2 regions of the Streptomyces sp. NPDC057137 genome follow, and region 1 is predicted to be linked to the other one. Evidence: riboswitches for the same ligand, from Rfam matches in the RefSeq annotation. Region 1 holds a riboswitch; the other holds the start of a gene.
The links. Region 1 has a riboswitch for S-adenosylmethionine ahead of ACFT9I_RS33665 (aminotransferase class V-fold PLP-dependent enzyme). Riboswitches for the same ligand answer to the same signal wherever they lie in the genome.

Region 1 (6,229 bases):
GCCGAGGAGTACAAGGAGATCACGAGCGGCCACGGCCACCACTGATCACCTGATGTACGTGGGCCCCGGCCCGGCTCCCTTCGGGGGACCGGGCCGGGGCCTTCGTACGTCCCGGGTACGGCTCCGGCGGCCCGGCTGTCCGCAGTTCGGTCAGCGGGTCTTGGATCGCGGTCGACGCCGATAGGCTGGCGCCTGGCAGCACGGGTCAGAAGGCCGTGCACCCGTCCACAGATCCCCAGGAGCGAGCATGAGCAGCGCTGTTGCACCGGCCGGAGGCGACACCCTGGCGGCTCGTTCCTGGCCGGGTGTACTGAACTCGCTGCTGCGCGGCCAGGATCTCGACGCCGGGGCCACGGCCTGGGCCATGGACCGCATCATGAGCGGCGAGGCCACCGACGTACAGATCGCGGGTTTCGCCGTCGCGCTGCGCGCCAAGGGCGAGACCGTGGACGAGGTCTCGGGACTCGTACGCGCGATGTACGAGCACGCCAAGACCATCGAGGTGCCCGGCGCCACGGTCGACGTCGTCGGCACCGGCGGCGATCTCGCCAAGACCGTCAACATCTCCACGATGGCCGCGATCGTCGTGGCCGGGGCGGGCGGCAAGGTCGTCAAGCACGGCAGCCGCGCGTCGTCGTCCGCGAGTGGTGCCTCCGACGTGCTGGAGAAGCTCGGCGTCAATCTGGAGCTGACGCCGCAGCGGGTCGTGGAGGTCGCCGAGGAGGCGGGCATCACGTTCTGCTTCGCGGTGAAGTTCCACCCGGCGCTGCGGTACGCGGCCAAGGCCCGCAAGGAGCTGGGCGCGCAGACCACGTTCAACATCCTGGGACCGCTCACCAACCCGGCGCGGGTCCGCGCCCAGGCGGTCGGCGTGGCGGACCTCCGGATGGCGCCGATCGTGGCCGGTGTGCTCGCCGAGCGGGGCAACTCCTCGCTCGTCTTCCGCGGTGACGACGGTCTGGACGAGCTGACCACGACCGCCACTTCACACGTATGGGTGGTTCGGGACGGCCAGGTCACGGAGCAGGCCTTCGACCCCAGGGACATCGGCCTGGAGCTGGTTCCGGTCGAGGCCCTGCGGGGCGCGGACGCGTCGTACAACGCGGACGTCGCGCGCCGGCTGCTGGCCGGTGAGACCGGCCCCGTACGGGACGCGGTCCTGCTGAACGCGGCGGCGGCGCTGGTGGCGCTGGAGCCGGCCGACGGCACACTGAACGACCAGCTCGCGGCGGGATTCGCGCGGGCGGCGGCAGCGGTGGACTCGGGCGCGGCGAAGCAGGCGCTGGAGCGCTGGGTGGCGGCGAGCAACGCGTAGTGGCAGGCGCCGGCCGAGGACGGCCGGTGGCCGGTTCGTCCTCGACCGCCGGACGGGCTCGATCGCGCCCGTCCGGCGATCGAGGACAGGCGCGGCCCATGAGCCGCGCACCGCGGCGTGTCCCGTATCGCGGACGCCGTCTGGGCCGTCGCGCACGGGTGGGGTAATCTCACCCCAGGTCATGAGTGACAGCGACTACGGCCCCGGCCCGCTGTCCGGCAACCCTCCGTCCGTGGCGGGGTGCCCCGGGTGAAGACCAGGCCGTAGGCAGCGAGGTCTGCGGCAAGCGCGGACCCCTGGACATCGTTCGGATGTCGTCATCCCTGGGGTCCTGGTCCTCAAGGGAGCAGTCTCGTGAGCAAGCGAATGCGATAGGGCCTTCGGCCCTTCCGGTGCGTCCCGCGCCGGAGACAAGGGCCCGAGCCCTCTTCAGTGAGCGCCACCCCCGCAGTGCGTCCCGCGCCGTCACGGCATCCGCCGTCACGACGACGCGTCCGCCTGTCGGGTCCTGATGCCGTTTCCGCCTCGTCCTGCCGGGAGATACCGCCATGTCCGCACCCATCGACGCCCTCAGCCACACCACCACCGACCAGCCGCTGCCCGTCCTCGGACGCGATGTCACCGTCCCCCTCGTCACCGGCGGCGAAGTCACCTACGCGGCCCTCGACTACGCGGCCAGCGCCCCCGCCCTGCAGCGTGTCTGGGACGACGTCGCCGCCTACGCCCCGTACTACGGCAGCGTCCACCGCGGCGCCGGGTACCTCTCGCAGCTCTCCACCGACCTCTTCGAGAACAGCCGCCGCACCGTCGCCGACTTCCTCGGCTGTCGCGAGGACGACCAGGTCGTCTTCACCCGGTCCACCACCGACTCGCTCAACCTGCTGGCCGCCGTGCTGCCCGCGGACTGCGAGGTGTTCGTCTTCGAGACCGAGCACCACGCGTCGCTGCTGCCCTGGCGCGACGCCCGCGTCAGCTACCTGAACGCGCCGCGCACCCCCGACGAGGCCGTCGACACGCTGGAGCGCGCCCTCGCCGGACACGACCCGAAGGACCCCGCCCTGGTGTGTGTCACCGGCGCCTCCAACGTCACCGGCGAGCTGTGGCCCGTGCGTGAACTGGCCGCCACCGCGCACGCCCACGGCGCGCGCATCGTCCTCGACGCCGCGCAGCTCGCCCCGCACCACCCCGTGGACATCGCGGAGCTGGACGTGGACTGGGTGGCCTTCTCCGGGCACAAGCTGTACGCGCCGTTCGGCTCCGGCGTGCTCGCGGGCCGCGCCGACTGGCTGCGGGAGTCGGAGCCGTACCTCGCCGGTGGTGGCGCCAGCCGCAAGGTCGCGCGCCGCGGCGACGGCGGTGTGGACGTCGAGTGGCACACCACCGCGGCCCGGCACGAGGCCGGATCGCCGAATGTCATCGGTGTGTACGCGATCGCCTCGGCCTGCAAGGCGCTCACCGAGGCGGGCTTCGACCGGCTCGTGGAGCGTGAGCAGGAACTGGTGGCCCGGGTGCGCGAGGGGCTCGCGGAGGTGCCCGAGGTGCGGGTGCTCTCGCTGTTCGGCGACGACGCGCCCCGGGTGGGTGTCATCTCCTTCGTCGTGGACGGCTGGAACAGCTCCCACTTCGCCGCCGCGCTCTCGGCGGAGTACGGCATCGGCGTACGGGACGGACTGTTCTGCGCCCACCCGCTGGTCAGGACCCTGCTGGGCGGCGACGCCGGGGACCCGGGGGAGTGCGGCGCGCCGGACGCCGGTCCCGGTGAGAAGTCGCTGAACGCGATCCGGGTCAGCTTCGGGGCCGGCACGCCGGACGAGCACGTGGCCCGCTTCATCGGCGCGGTCGGGGAACTCGTCCGGGACGGCGCCCGCTGGAACTACCGCACCGAGGACGGCCGTTGCGTCCCCGACCGCGGCTGAAGAAGAACGCTCAGGCGTCGAGGCCGATGGCGAAGGCGGCTTCCAGGTCGTGCTGGGAGTACGTACGGAACGCCACGTGCGTGTCCGTGGCCTCGACGCCCGGGATCTTGCTGATGCTGCCGGGGATGACGTCCGCCAGATCGTCGTGCCTGGGGACCCGCACCATGGCGATCAGATCGTAGGTGCCGGTGACGGAGAAGACCTCGCTGACGCTCTCCAGTCCCGCGATGGACTCGGCGATCTCGGGGATCCGGTCGACGCTGGTCTTGATGAGCACGATCGCGGTGATCACGGTTGACGTTCTCCCTCGGTGGCCACGGGACGGGGCTTCACTCTAGCCGTACGCCGGAAGAGCCCCCAGGCGCCGACGAAGCCGAGGGCGAAGCCCACCAGATGCGCCAGATACGCGACGCCGGGGCCCGGCTCGGCGTTCCGGGCCGCCAGCCACTGCAGGACGAACCAGAAGATCAGGACGATCCAGGCGGGGAAGCGCAGCGGCAGGAAGAAAAGGAACGGGAAGAGGCTGGTGACGCGCGCGCGGGGAAAGAGACAGAGGAAGGCGCCGAGCACACCGGAGATCGCGCCCGACGCGCCCACCAGGGTCTGGTCGGAGTCCGCGTTCGCCACCGCGTAGGCGAGCAGCGCGAGATATCCGCAGACGAGATAGAAGAGGGTGAACCGCACTCGTCCCATCCGCTCCTCGGCCATCGCCCCGAAGACGTAGAGGAAGAGCAGGTTGCCCAGCAGATGGAGCCAGCTGCCGTGGACGAACAGCGCGGTGAGAGGGGTGAGGAGCGCGTGGGAGTCACCGCTCATCAGCTGGTCGGGAATCACCCCCCAGCGTTCGAAGTACGCGCTCTGCGCGGCGAGCAGGGTGTCGCCCGTCCCGTACGCGGGATTGAACCCCGAGAGCGGACCGGTCAGGAAGGCCAGAGCGCACAGGCCGATCAGACCGTAGGTCACCACCGGCGCTCCGGCCGCCGCGCGCCAATTGATCATCCATGGATCATCCCGTACGCGGACAGACAGGCACAGACCGCCTCGCCGCGACATGGGGTACGCGGGAGGCCGTAGGGTTACGGGCGCGTACTTCCCCGGTTCGGCGCCACACCGGGGTCACGGCACGGCAGGCTCGACCTCAAGGCCGCAGGAATTCAGGACATCAGGACATCAGGGCTCGACGAAACGAGGACGGCACGATGACGACGGTTCCCTTGCCGACCGACGCCACCCGGTGGCGCTGCACGCTGTGCGGCAATCTCACCCGGTTCGACGTGACGCGCTCGTCCAAGGTGGTGGAGTACGTCCATCTGGACCTGGCCGGGCAGTCGAAGGTCGAGGAGCGCGACGTGGTCAGTGAGACCATCGAGTCCGTCCGCTGCCGCTGGTGCAACGCGGTGGATCAGATCGAACTGGTTGACAGGCCGGGCGCCGGTTCCTGAGGGAGCCGCCCGAAAGGGTAGTGGGGTGACGGATCGTGGAGCAGCCCGCAAGTGGCGCTGAGCCGGCCGGTGCGGCCGGCGGCGACGCCGAGGCGCTCGACAGGCCGCTGCCCGAGGGAGTACGGCGCCGGGTCGTGGCGCTGGTCTCGGACGCCTTCGGCGGTCTGACCGTCACCGAACTGCCCGCCCAGCTACGACAGTACGCGCGCTTCACGCCGACCAGACGCGCCCGGTTCGCGGGCAACGCGATGGCCGCCGCCCTGGAGAGCGACCCGCTGTTCCGGCAGCGGATCGGTGAGCGGTTCGGCCAGGCGGACCCCGAGCTGGCCGCCGCGGTCGAATCGGGATCGCCGCCCCCGGCCGCCGATCCCGTCGACGTGGCGGCGGCGGCCTATGTCCTGCGCCCCGTCGGCTGGGTGAAGCTGGTGGCCGCAGCGGGCGAGGAGGTCCAGCGTGCCGACGCCGAGCGTGTCGACGAGGAGAACCGCCGCGAGCTGGAGCGGCTGCGCGAGGAACTGACGCTGGCCCGCGCCTCGACGAAGAGCGAGACGGAGCGCCTCCGTACGGAGCTGGACGCCGCCCGCAGGGAGGCCGAGTCCACGCACCGCAAGCTGCGCAGCGCACTGAGCGACGTGAAGCGCGGTGAGGCCGCCCTGCGCCGTACGGCCGCCGAGATCGAGACGGCCCGCGCGGAGGCCGCGACCCAGCTGTCCGCGGCGGTGAGCGAGTCACGGCGCCTCAAGGCCCGGCTCGCGGAGGCGGAGGCGGCCGTGGAGGCGGGGCGCCGGGCCGCCCGTGAGGGGCGCTCGGTGGAGGACATGCGGCTACGGCTGCTGCTGGACACCGTCCTGGAGTCGGCGCAGGGGCTGCGGCGCGAGCTGGCGCTGCCGCCGGCCGCCGCGCACCCCGCCGATCTGGTCGACGCCGTGGAGCCCGGCCGGATGTCTCCCAAGGACGTCGCGGCCCGCGCGCTGTCGGACATGGACCCCGCGCTGCTGGACCAGTTGCTGGCGCTGCCGCAGGCGCATCTGGTCGTCGACGGCTACAACGTCACCAAGACCGGCTATCCGACGATGCCGTTGGAGAAGCAGCGGCTGCGGCTGCTCGGCGGGCTCGCGATGCTCGCGGCGCAGTCCGGCGCCGAGATGACATGTGTCTTCGACGGGGCCGAACTGGCCGCCCCCGTACTGCTCGCGCCGCCGCGCGGGGTGCGGGTGCTGTTCTCCAAGCCGGGTGTGACGGCGGACGAGCTGATCCGTCAGCTCGTCCGGGCGGAGCCGCCGGGGCGTCCGGTGGTGGTCGTCTCCACCGACCGTGAGGTCGCCGACGGAGTGGCGCGGGCCGGCGCGCGCCCCGTCGCGTCCGCCTTGTTGCTGAAGCGGCTTTCGCGCGTCTAGTAACTCCTGTGTCCAATGCGGCATTTGGTCATACCATGTCGCACCACAGCGTCAATTGTTCATCACTGTCCGTGCGATGTATGTGAAGAAACCACTCCGAGGCGAAATTTTTTCCCTTCAGGATTTGAACTGATCACAAGAAGGTCACTAGGGTCAGGC
Region 2 (6,229 bases), on a different contig from region 1:
TCTCCTTGGCGATGGAAACACCATCGTTGGTGATCGTGGGGGCGCCCCACTTCTTCTCGAGGACGACGTTTCGGCCCTTGGGGCCAAGGGTGACCTTGACGGCGTCGGCGAGCTGGTTCATCCCGCGCTCGAGACCGCGCCGTGCCTCCTCGTCGAACGCGATGATCTTGGCCATGTGAAGTGGTCCTCCCGGACAGGGGGTGGATTCTCCGGACCGTGTCGGCGCCCGCGACGGACGGCCTGAGAGCCTTGCGGTTCCTTGCCCCACAGGCTCCCGGGCCTCGCTGACCCGGTCCATAAGTTGTCACTCTCACTAGCAGAGTGCTAACGCCAATGATTAGCACTCGACCCCCGAGAGTGCAAGCGACTCCCGAGTGACCACAGCCCCTCCCGAGCCCCTCCCACAGCCGCGCGCGCACGCGTGAGGGGCCCGTACCCCTTGCCGGGATACGGGCCCCTCATGCGTGAGTGCGTCGTTGGCCGATCGCGCCGGAATCAGACGGCGAGCTTGACCATGTCCGCCTGCGGACCCTTCTGGCCCTGCGAGATCTCGAACTCAACTCGCTGACCTTCTTCAAGGGTGCGGTAGCCGTCCATCTGGATCGCGCTGTAGTGGACGAAAACATCCGCACCACCGTCGACCGCGATGAAGCCGTAGCCCTTCTCCGCGTTGAACCACTTGACGGTGCCCTGAGCCATGCCTAACTCCCCTATTACTGGCCCCTGCGCGGGACCGCACTTCGCGCCGGAACGCGTCGACCGCGGCTGAATGTATCTGCCCAACTGCCCTCTGCAACAGGTCAATCGGACGAGAATTCTGGGCATGGCGGAACACGCAAAGAGGTGAATTGCCGGGCTACCAGGGCAAGTCGGGCCGGGCAAAGCGCAAGGAACCGCGCAAACAGCGTCCACACTTCGACCGCATCTTGTCGCGAACTCATATGCGCGGGGCACAGTCGCGGCGGGGTCGGCGGCGGGGCTACCCCAACTGTACCGCGTTCAACCTCATGGAATTGCCCCCTCCGCTTCTCTTGCGGAGGGGGCAACACCGTTCACCGTGCGTGCTGTTCAGCCGCCGGCGACCGCCGGGATGATCGAGATGCCGGCGCCGTCCGGCGTGGCCGTCTCCAGGCCCTGCTCGAAGCGGACGTCGTCGTCGTTCACGTACACGTTGACGAAGCGCCGCAGCTTGCCGTCGTCGTCCAGGACGCGGGCGGCGATGCCCGGGTGGCTCGCCTCCAGGGACGCGATGACCTGGGAGAGGGTCGCACCCTCCGCCGGGACCTCGGCCTTCCCGCCGGTGTACGTACGGAGGATGGTGGGGATGCGGACGTTCACGCTCATCGGTTTCTGCCTTCCGGGAAGTAGCGGGTTGGTGAGAGGCTCAACGCGCCAGACCCGCCGCACGGAACGCGTCGAGGCTCGGCGGAATCGTCGCGGTCGCCTGCGACGTCGCGGCCACCGCGTCCAGCGTCTTGAGCCCGTCACCGGTGTTCAGCACGACCGTCGTGAGCGCCGGGTCGAGCAGACCCGCCTCGATGAGCTTGCGCGTCACACCCACGGTCACCCCGCCCGCCGTCTCGGCGAAGATCCCCTCGGTCCGCGCGAGCAGCTTGATCGCGTCCACGATCTGCTCGTCGTTCACGTCCTCCACGGCGCCGCCCGTGCGGCGGGCGATGTCCAGGACGTACGGGCCGTCGGCCGGGTTGCCGATCGCCAGCGACTTGGCGATCGTGTCCGGCTTCTGCGGCCGTACGACATCGTGGCCGGCCTTGAAGGCGACCGACACCGGCGAACAGCCCTCGGCCTGCGCGCCGAAGATCTTGTACGGCTTGTCCTCGACCAGGCCGAGGGCGATCAGCTCCTTGAGCCCCTTGTCGATCTTCGTCAGCTGCGAGCCCGACGCGACCGGGATGACGAGCTGGTCGGGCAGCTCCCAGCCGAGCTGCTCGCAGATCTCGTACGCGAGGGTCTTGGAGCCCTCCCCGTAGTACGGGCGGAGGTTGACGTTGACGAAGCCCCAGCCCTCGCCCAGCGGGTCGCCGATCAGCTCGGAGCAGAAGCGGTTGACGTCGTCGTAGTTGCCCTCGATACCGACGAGTTCGCCGCCGTAGATCGCGGCCATGACGACCTTGCCCTGCTCCAGGTCGTGCGGGATGAAGACACAGGAGCGGAAGCCGGCGCGCGCCGCGGCGGCGCCGACGGCGCCCGCGAGGTTGCCGGTGGAGGAGCAGGAGAGCGTGGTGAAGCCGAAGGCACGGGCCGCCTCGACGGCGATGGCGACGACGCGGTCCTTGAAGGAGTGCGTCGGGTTGCCGGAGTCGTCCTTCACGTACAGGCCGCCGGTGACGCCCAGCTCACGGGCGAGGTTGTCGGCCTTGACGAGCTTGGTGAAGCCGGGGTTGATGTTCGGCTTCGACGCCACGTCGGCGGGGACGGGCAGCAGCGGGGCGTAGCGCCAGATGTTGTCGGGACCGGCGGCGATGCGCTTCTTCAGCTCGTCCGGGCCGTCGGTCGGCAGGTCGTAGGCCACTTCGAGCGGGCCGAAACAGCTCTGACAGGCGAAGATCGGGCCGAGTTCGAAGCGTTCCCCGCATTCGCGGCACGAGAGGGCGGCGGCGGGTCCGAGATCCACGGGGGCGTCAGTGGTGCCGGAGGCGGCGTCGGAAGTGTTGTGAACAGTCTGCACAGCCATGAAGGCGAGGCCCTTTCCTCATCTTCCTCGCGACGCATCTCGCCGCAAGACGGAATTGGCACCTTCCCCACCGTGACCTCGCGGTCGGCGGGAGGGTTGCCGGGGCTTCAACGGGCCGTTCCCTCTGCCCCTCTGGATGAGCGGTATTCGATTGTCAGCGTGACGACCCCCGACATGCGACGGTCATCCGCGTTGTTCAAGACTGTAACCGAACCCCTGGACGGTTGAGGCCTTCGTCCGATCCGCGAGATGGAGATCACGTGCTGCAAGAGGTGGAGCGCTGGCTGGCCCGGCGGTCCTGGTCGGCGGCGGACCGGCCGGTCGACCGGCTGATCGCCGCCAAGCAGGGTGCGCAGGTCAGCGTGGTGCTCCCGGCCCTGAACGAGGAGGCCACGGTCGGCCGGATCGTCTCCGTGATCCGCCGCGAACTGATGGCGGGCCCGGCGCCGCTCGTCGACGAGCTGGTGGTGATCGACTCGGGCTCGACCGACCGTACGGGGGAGGTCGCGGCGGCCGCCGGGGCGCGCGTGGTGCACCGGGACGACATCCTGCCGAGGCTGCCGGCGGTGCCGGGCAAGGGCGAGGTGCTGTGGCGCTCGCTGCTGGTGACGAGCGGCGACATCGTCTGTTTCGTGGACGCGGACCTGAAGGACTTCTCGGCGGATTTCGTGTCGGGGATCGTGGGGCCGCTGCTCACCGAGCCGGACGTGCAGTTCGTGAAGGCGATGTACGACCGCCCGCTCGGCGACGAGCCGGGGCAGGGCGGCCGGGTGACGGAGCTGGTGGCGCGTCCGCTGCTGAATCTGCACTGGCCGCTGCTGGCGGGGTTCGTGCAGCCGCTGGGCGGCGAGTACGCGGTACGGCGCTCGCTGCTGGAGCGGCTGCCGTTCCCCGTGGGGTACGGGGTGGAGTTGGGCCTGCTGGTGGACGCGCTGCACACGGTGGGGCTGGACGCGCTGGGCCAGGTCGACGTCGGGGTGCGCAGACACCGCCACCAGGACGGCCAGGCGCTGGGGCGGATGGCGGCGGCGATCTACCGGACGGCGCAGCTGCGGCTGTCGCGGGGGCATCTGGTGCGGCCGGTGCTGACGCAGTTCGAGCGGGGCGAGGGGGGCTTCGAGCCGCGTACGCACGCGGTGGACACGGAGGAGCGGCCGCCGATGCGGGAGATCACGGAGTACGAGGCGCGGCGGGCGGCGTGAGGGATGTGCCGGCGCGGATTCACGGGGCCGGGCCGGTGGCCGGGCCGGTGGCGGCCGGTGCCCGCGTGGCGCGATCGACCCATTTGAACGATTTGCATATATTGCCCCTTATGGCGATGACTGCACTGGCGAGCACGGTCCTGGCGGGTCCCGGCGGCGCGGCCGAGCAGCTCTGGCTGCTGGGCGGCATGGCGCTCGCCCTCGTCGGCGCGGGGGTGGTGGCGGTGGCGGCGGCCCGTGGCCGGGGGCGTGGCTGATCCACGCCGACCGGAACCGTACGTTTGAGCGTTTCCGCGACGGGCTAGGTTTCGGCACATGGTCTCCGAGCACGCCGCCCAGGTCCTTGTCGCTTCCAATCGCGGCCCCGTCTCGTACACGCTCGGCGAGGACGGCACGCTGACCTCCGGGCGCGGCGGCGGCGGTCTCGTCTCCGGCCTCTCGGCCATCGGACCCGACACCGACGCCGTGTGGGTGTGCGCGGCCCTCGGCGACGGCGACCGCGAGGCCGTACGGCGCACCGACGGCCGGCTCGACACCGCCGACACGGGCGGGCAGCGGGTCAGGATGCTCGACATCCCGCCGAAGGTCTACGCGGACGCGTACAACGGCGTCGCGAACTCCACGCTCTGGTTCGTCCACCATCTGCTCTACCAGACCCCGCTGGAGCCGGCCTTCGGCACGGAGTTCCGGGAGCAGTGGGCGTCGTACGAGACGTACAACCGCGCTTTCGCGGAGGCCCTGGCCGACGAGGCGGGCGACGGCGCGGCCGTACTGATCCAGGACTACCACCTGGCCCTGGTGCCGGGCATGCTCCGGGCGCTCCGCCCCGATCTGCGCATCGGGCTCTTCTGGCACACGCCGTGGGCCCCGGTCGACTACTACCGGCTGCTGCCCGACGACATCGGGCGCCAGCTCCTGCGCGGCATCCTCGGCGCCGACCGCGCCGCGTTCCACACCCACCGCTGGGCGGACGCCTTCACCGCCTGCTGTACGGAACTGCTGGGCGGCACCGGCAAGACGCGGATCGGCGTGCACGGCCTCGGCGCCGACGCGGACTTCCTGCGGGAGCGGGCGAACCGGCCCGACGTGGACGAGCGGCTGGCCGAGCTGCGGGAGCAGATCGGCACGCACGACGGGGCGCCACGCAAGGCGATCGTGCGGGTGGACCGCACGGAGCTGTCGAAGAACATCGTGCGCGGGATGCTCGCGTACCGGCAGTTGCTGACCGACCGGCCGGAGTGGCGCGAGCGGGTCACGCATGTGGCGTTCGCCTACCCGTCCCGGCAGGACCTCGCGGTCTACCGCGCGTACACGGCGCGGGTGCAGGAGGTGGCCGACGAGATCAACTCCGAGTTCGGCACGCCCGGTTGGACGCCTGTGATGCTGCACGTCAAGGACGACTTCGCCCGCTCGCTCGCCTCGTACCGCCTCGCGGACGTCGCGCTGGTCAACCCGATCCGCGACGGCATGAACCTGGTCGCGAAGGAGATCCCGGTCCTCTCGGAGAACGGCTGCGCGCTGGTGCTGTCGCGCGAGGCGGGCGCGTACGAGGAGCTGGGCGAGGACGCGCTGGTGGTGAACCCGTACGACGTGACGGCCACGGCGGCGGCCCTGCACGAGGCCCTGACGATGGACACCGACGACCGTGCGGCCCGTACGAAACGCCTGGCCGCCGCCGCGACGGCGCTGCCGCCGCAGCGGTGGTTCCTGGACCAGCTGGACGCGCTGCGGAACGTCTGAGGGCCCACGGCTCACCAGTCGACGGGCCGGTAGTCCTTGAGCAGTACGCCGTGGACCGGGCTGCCCGCCTGGCCCTGCACGATCGGGTGGTAGACGCGGGCCGCGCCGTCCACGACGTCCAGCGGCGGGCGCCAGCCGGTGGCGGCGTGGCGCTCCCTGGCGGGCAGGGGTTTCTCGTCGGTGACCCAGCCGGTGTCGACGCTGCACGCGTGGATGCCCCGCGTCGCCAGGTCGGCGGCACTGGTGCGGGTGAGCATGTTGAGAGCGGCCTTGGCCATGTTGGTGTGCGGGTGGTCGCTCGTCTTCCTACGGACGGTGAACTGCCCCTCCACGGCTGACACGTTGAGCAGATACCGCCGTGGGTGCGGTGACGCCGTGAGCAGCGGCAGCAGCCGGTCGGCGAGCAGGAACGGGGCCACCGCGTTGACGAGTTGGACCTCCAGCATCTCGGCCGGGTCGATGTCACCGAGCCGGGCGGTCCAGGAGTTCTCGGCGGCGGTCTCGGTGAGCAGCCCGGCCTCGTCGGCGGTCGGCAGTACGGCGGTGGCCGAGGTACTCGTACGGGGGACGAGCCCGGCGGTCCAGGACCGGG

Region 2: it holds a riboswitch for S-adenosylmethionine, as region 1 does, so the genes downstream of both, thrC (threonine synthase) here and ACFT9I_RS33665 (aminotransferase class V-fold PLP-dependent enzyme) in region 1, are expected to answer to the same signal.

What each region holds. Positions count from the first base shown of each region.
Region 1 covers NZ_JBHUUW010000067.1:19,650-25,878, reverse strand. The annotation lists gene ACFT9I_RS33675 (cytochrome bc complex cytochrome b subunit) at 1-45, shown strand, start outside; gene trpD (anthranilate phosphoribosyltransferase) at 248-1,315, shown strand; SAM riboswitch class IV at 1,493-1,610, shown strand; gene ACFT9I_RS33665 (aminotransferase class V-fold PLP-dependent enzyme) at 1,864-3,231, shown strand; gene ACFT9I_RS33660 (Lrp/AsnC family transcriptional regulator) at 3,242-3,523, opposite strand; gene ACFT9I_RS33655 (rhomboid family intramembrane serine protease) at 3,520-4,230, opposite strand; gene ACFT9I_RS33650 (hypothetical protein) at 4,431-4,673, shown strand; gene ACFT9I_RS33645 (NYN domain-containing protein) at 4,709-6,070, shown strand.
Region 2 covers NZ_JBHUUW010000005.1:6,712-12,940, forward strand. The annotation lists gene groL (chaperonin GroEL) at 1-175, opposite strand, end outside; gene ACFT9I_RS06020 (cold-shock protein) at 496-699, opposite strand; gene ACFT9I_RS06025 (ubiquitin-like small modifier protein 1) at 1,069-1,344, opposite strand; gene thrC (threonine synthase) at 1,385-2,695, opposite strand; SAM riboswitch class I at 2,711-2,838, opposite strand; gene ACFT9I_RS06035 (glucosyl-3-phosphoglycerate synthase) at 2,956-3,897, shown strand; gene ACFT9I_RS06040 (hypothetical protein) at 4,008-4,154, shown strand; gene ACFT9I_RS06045 (trehalose-6-phosphate synthase) at 4,213-5,637, shown strand; gene ACFT9I_RS06050 (SDR family oxidoreductase) at 5,649-6,229, opposite strand, start outside.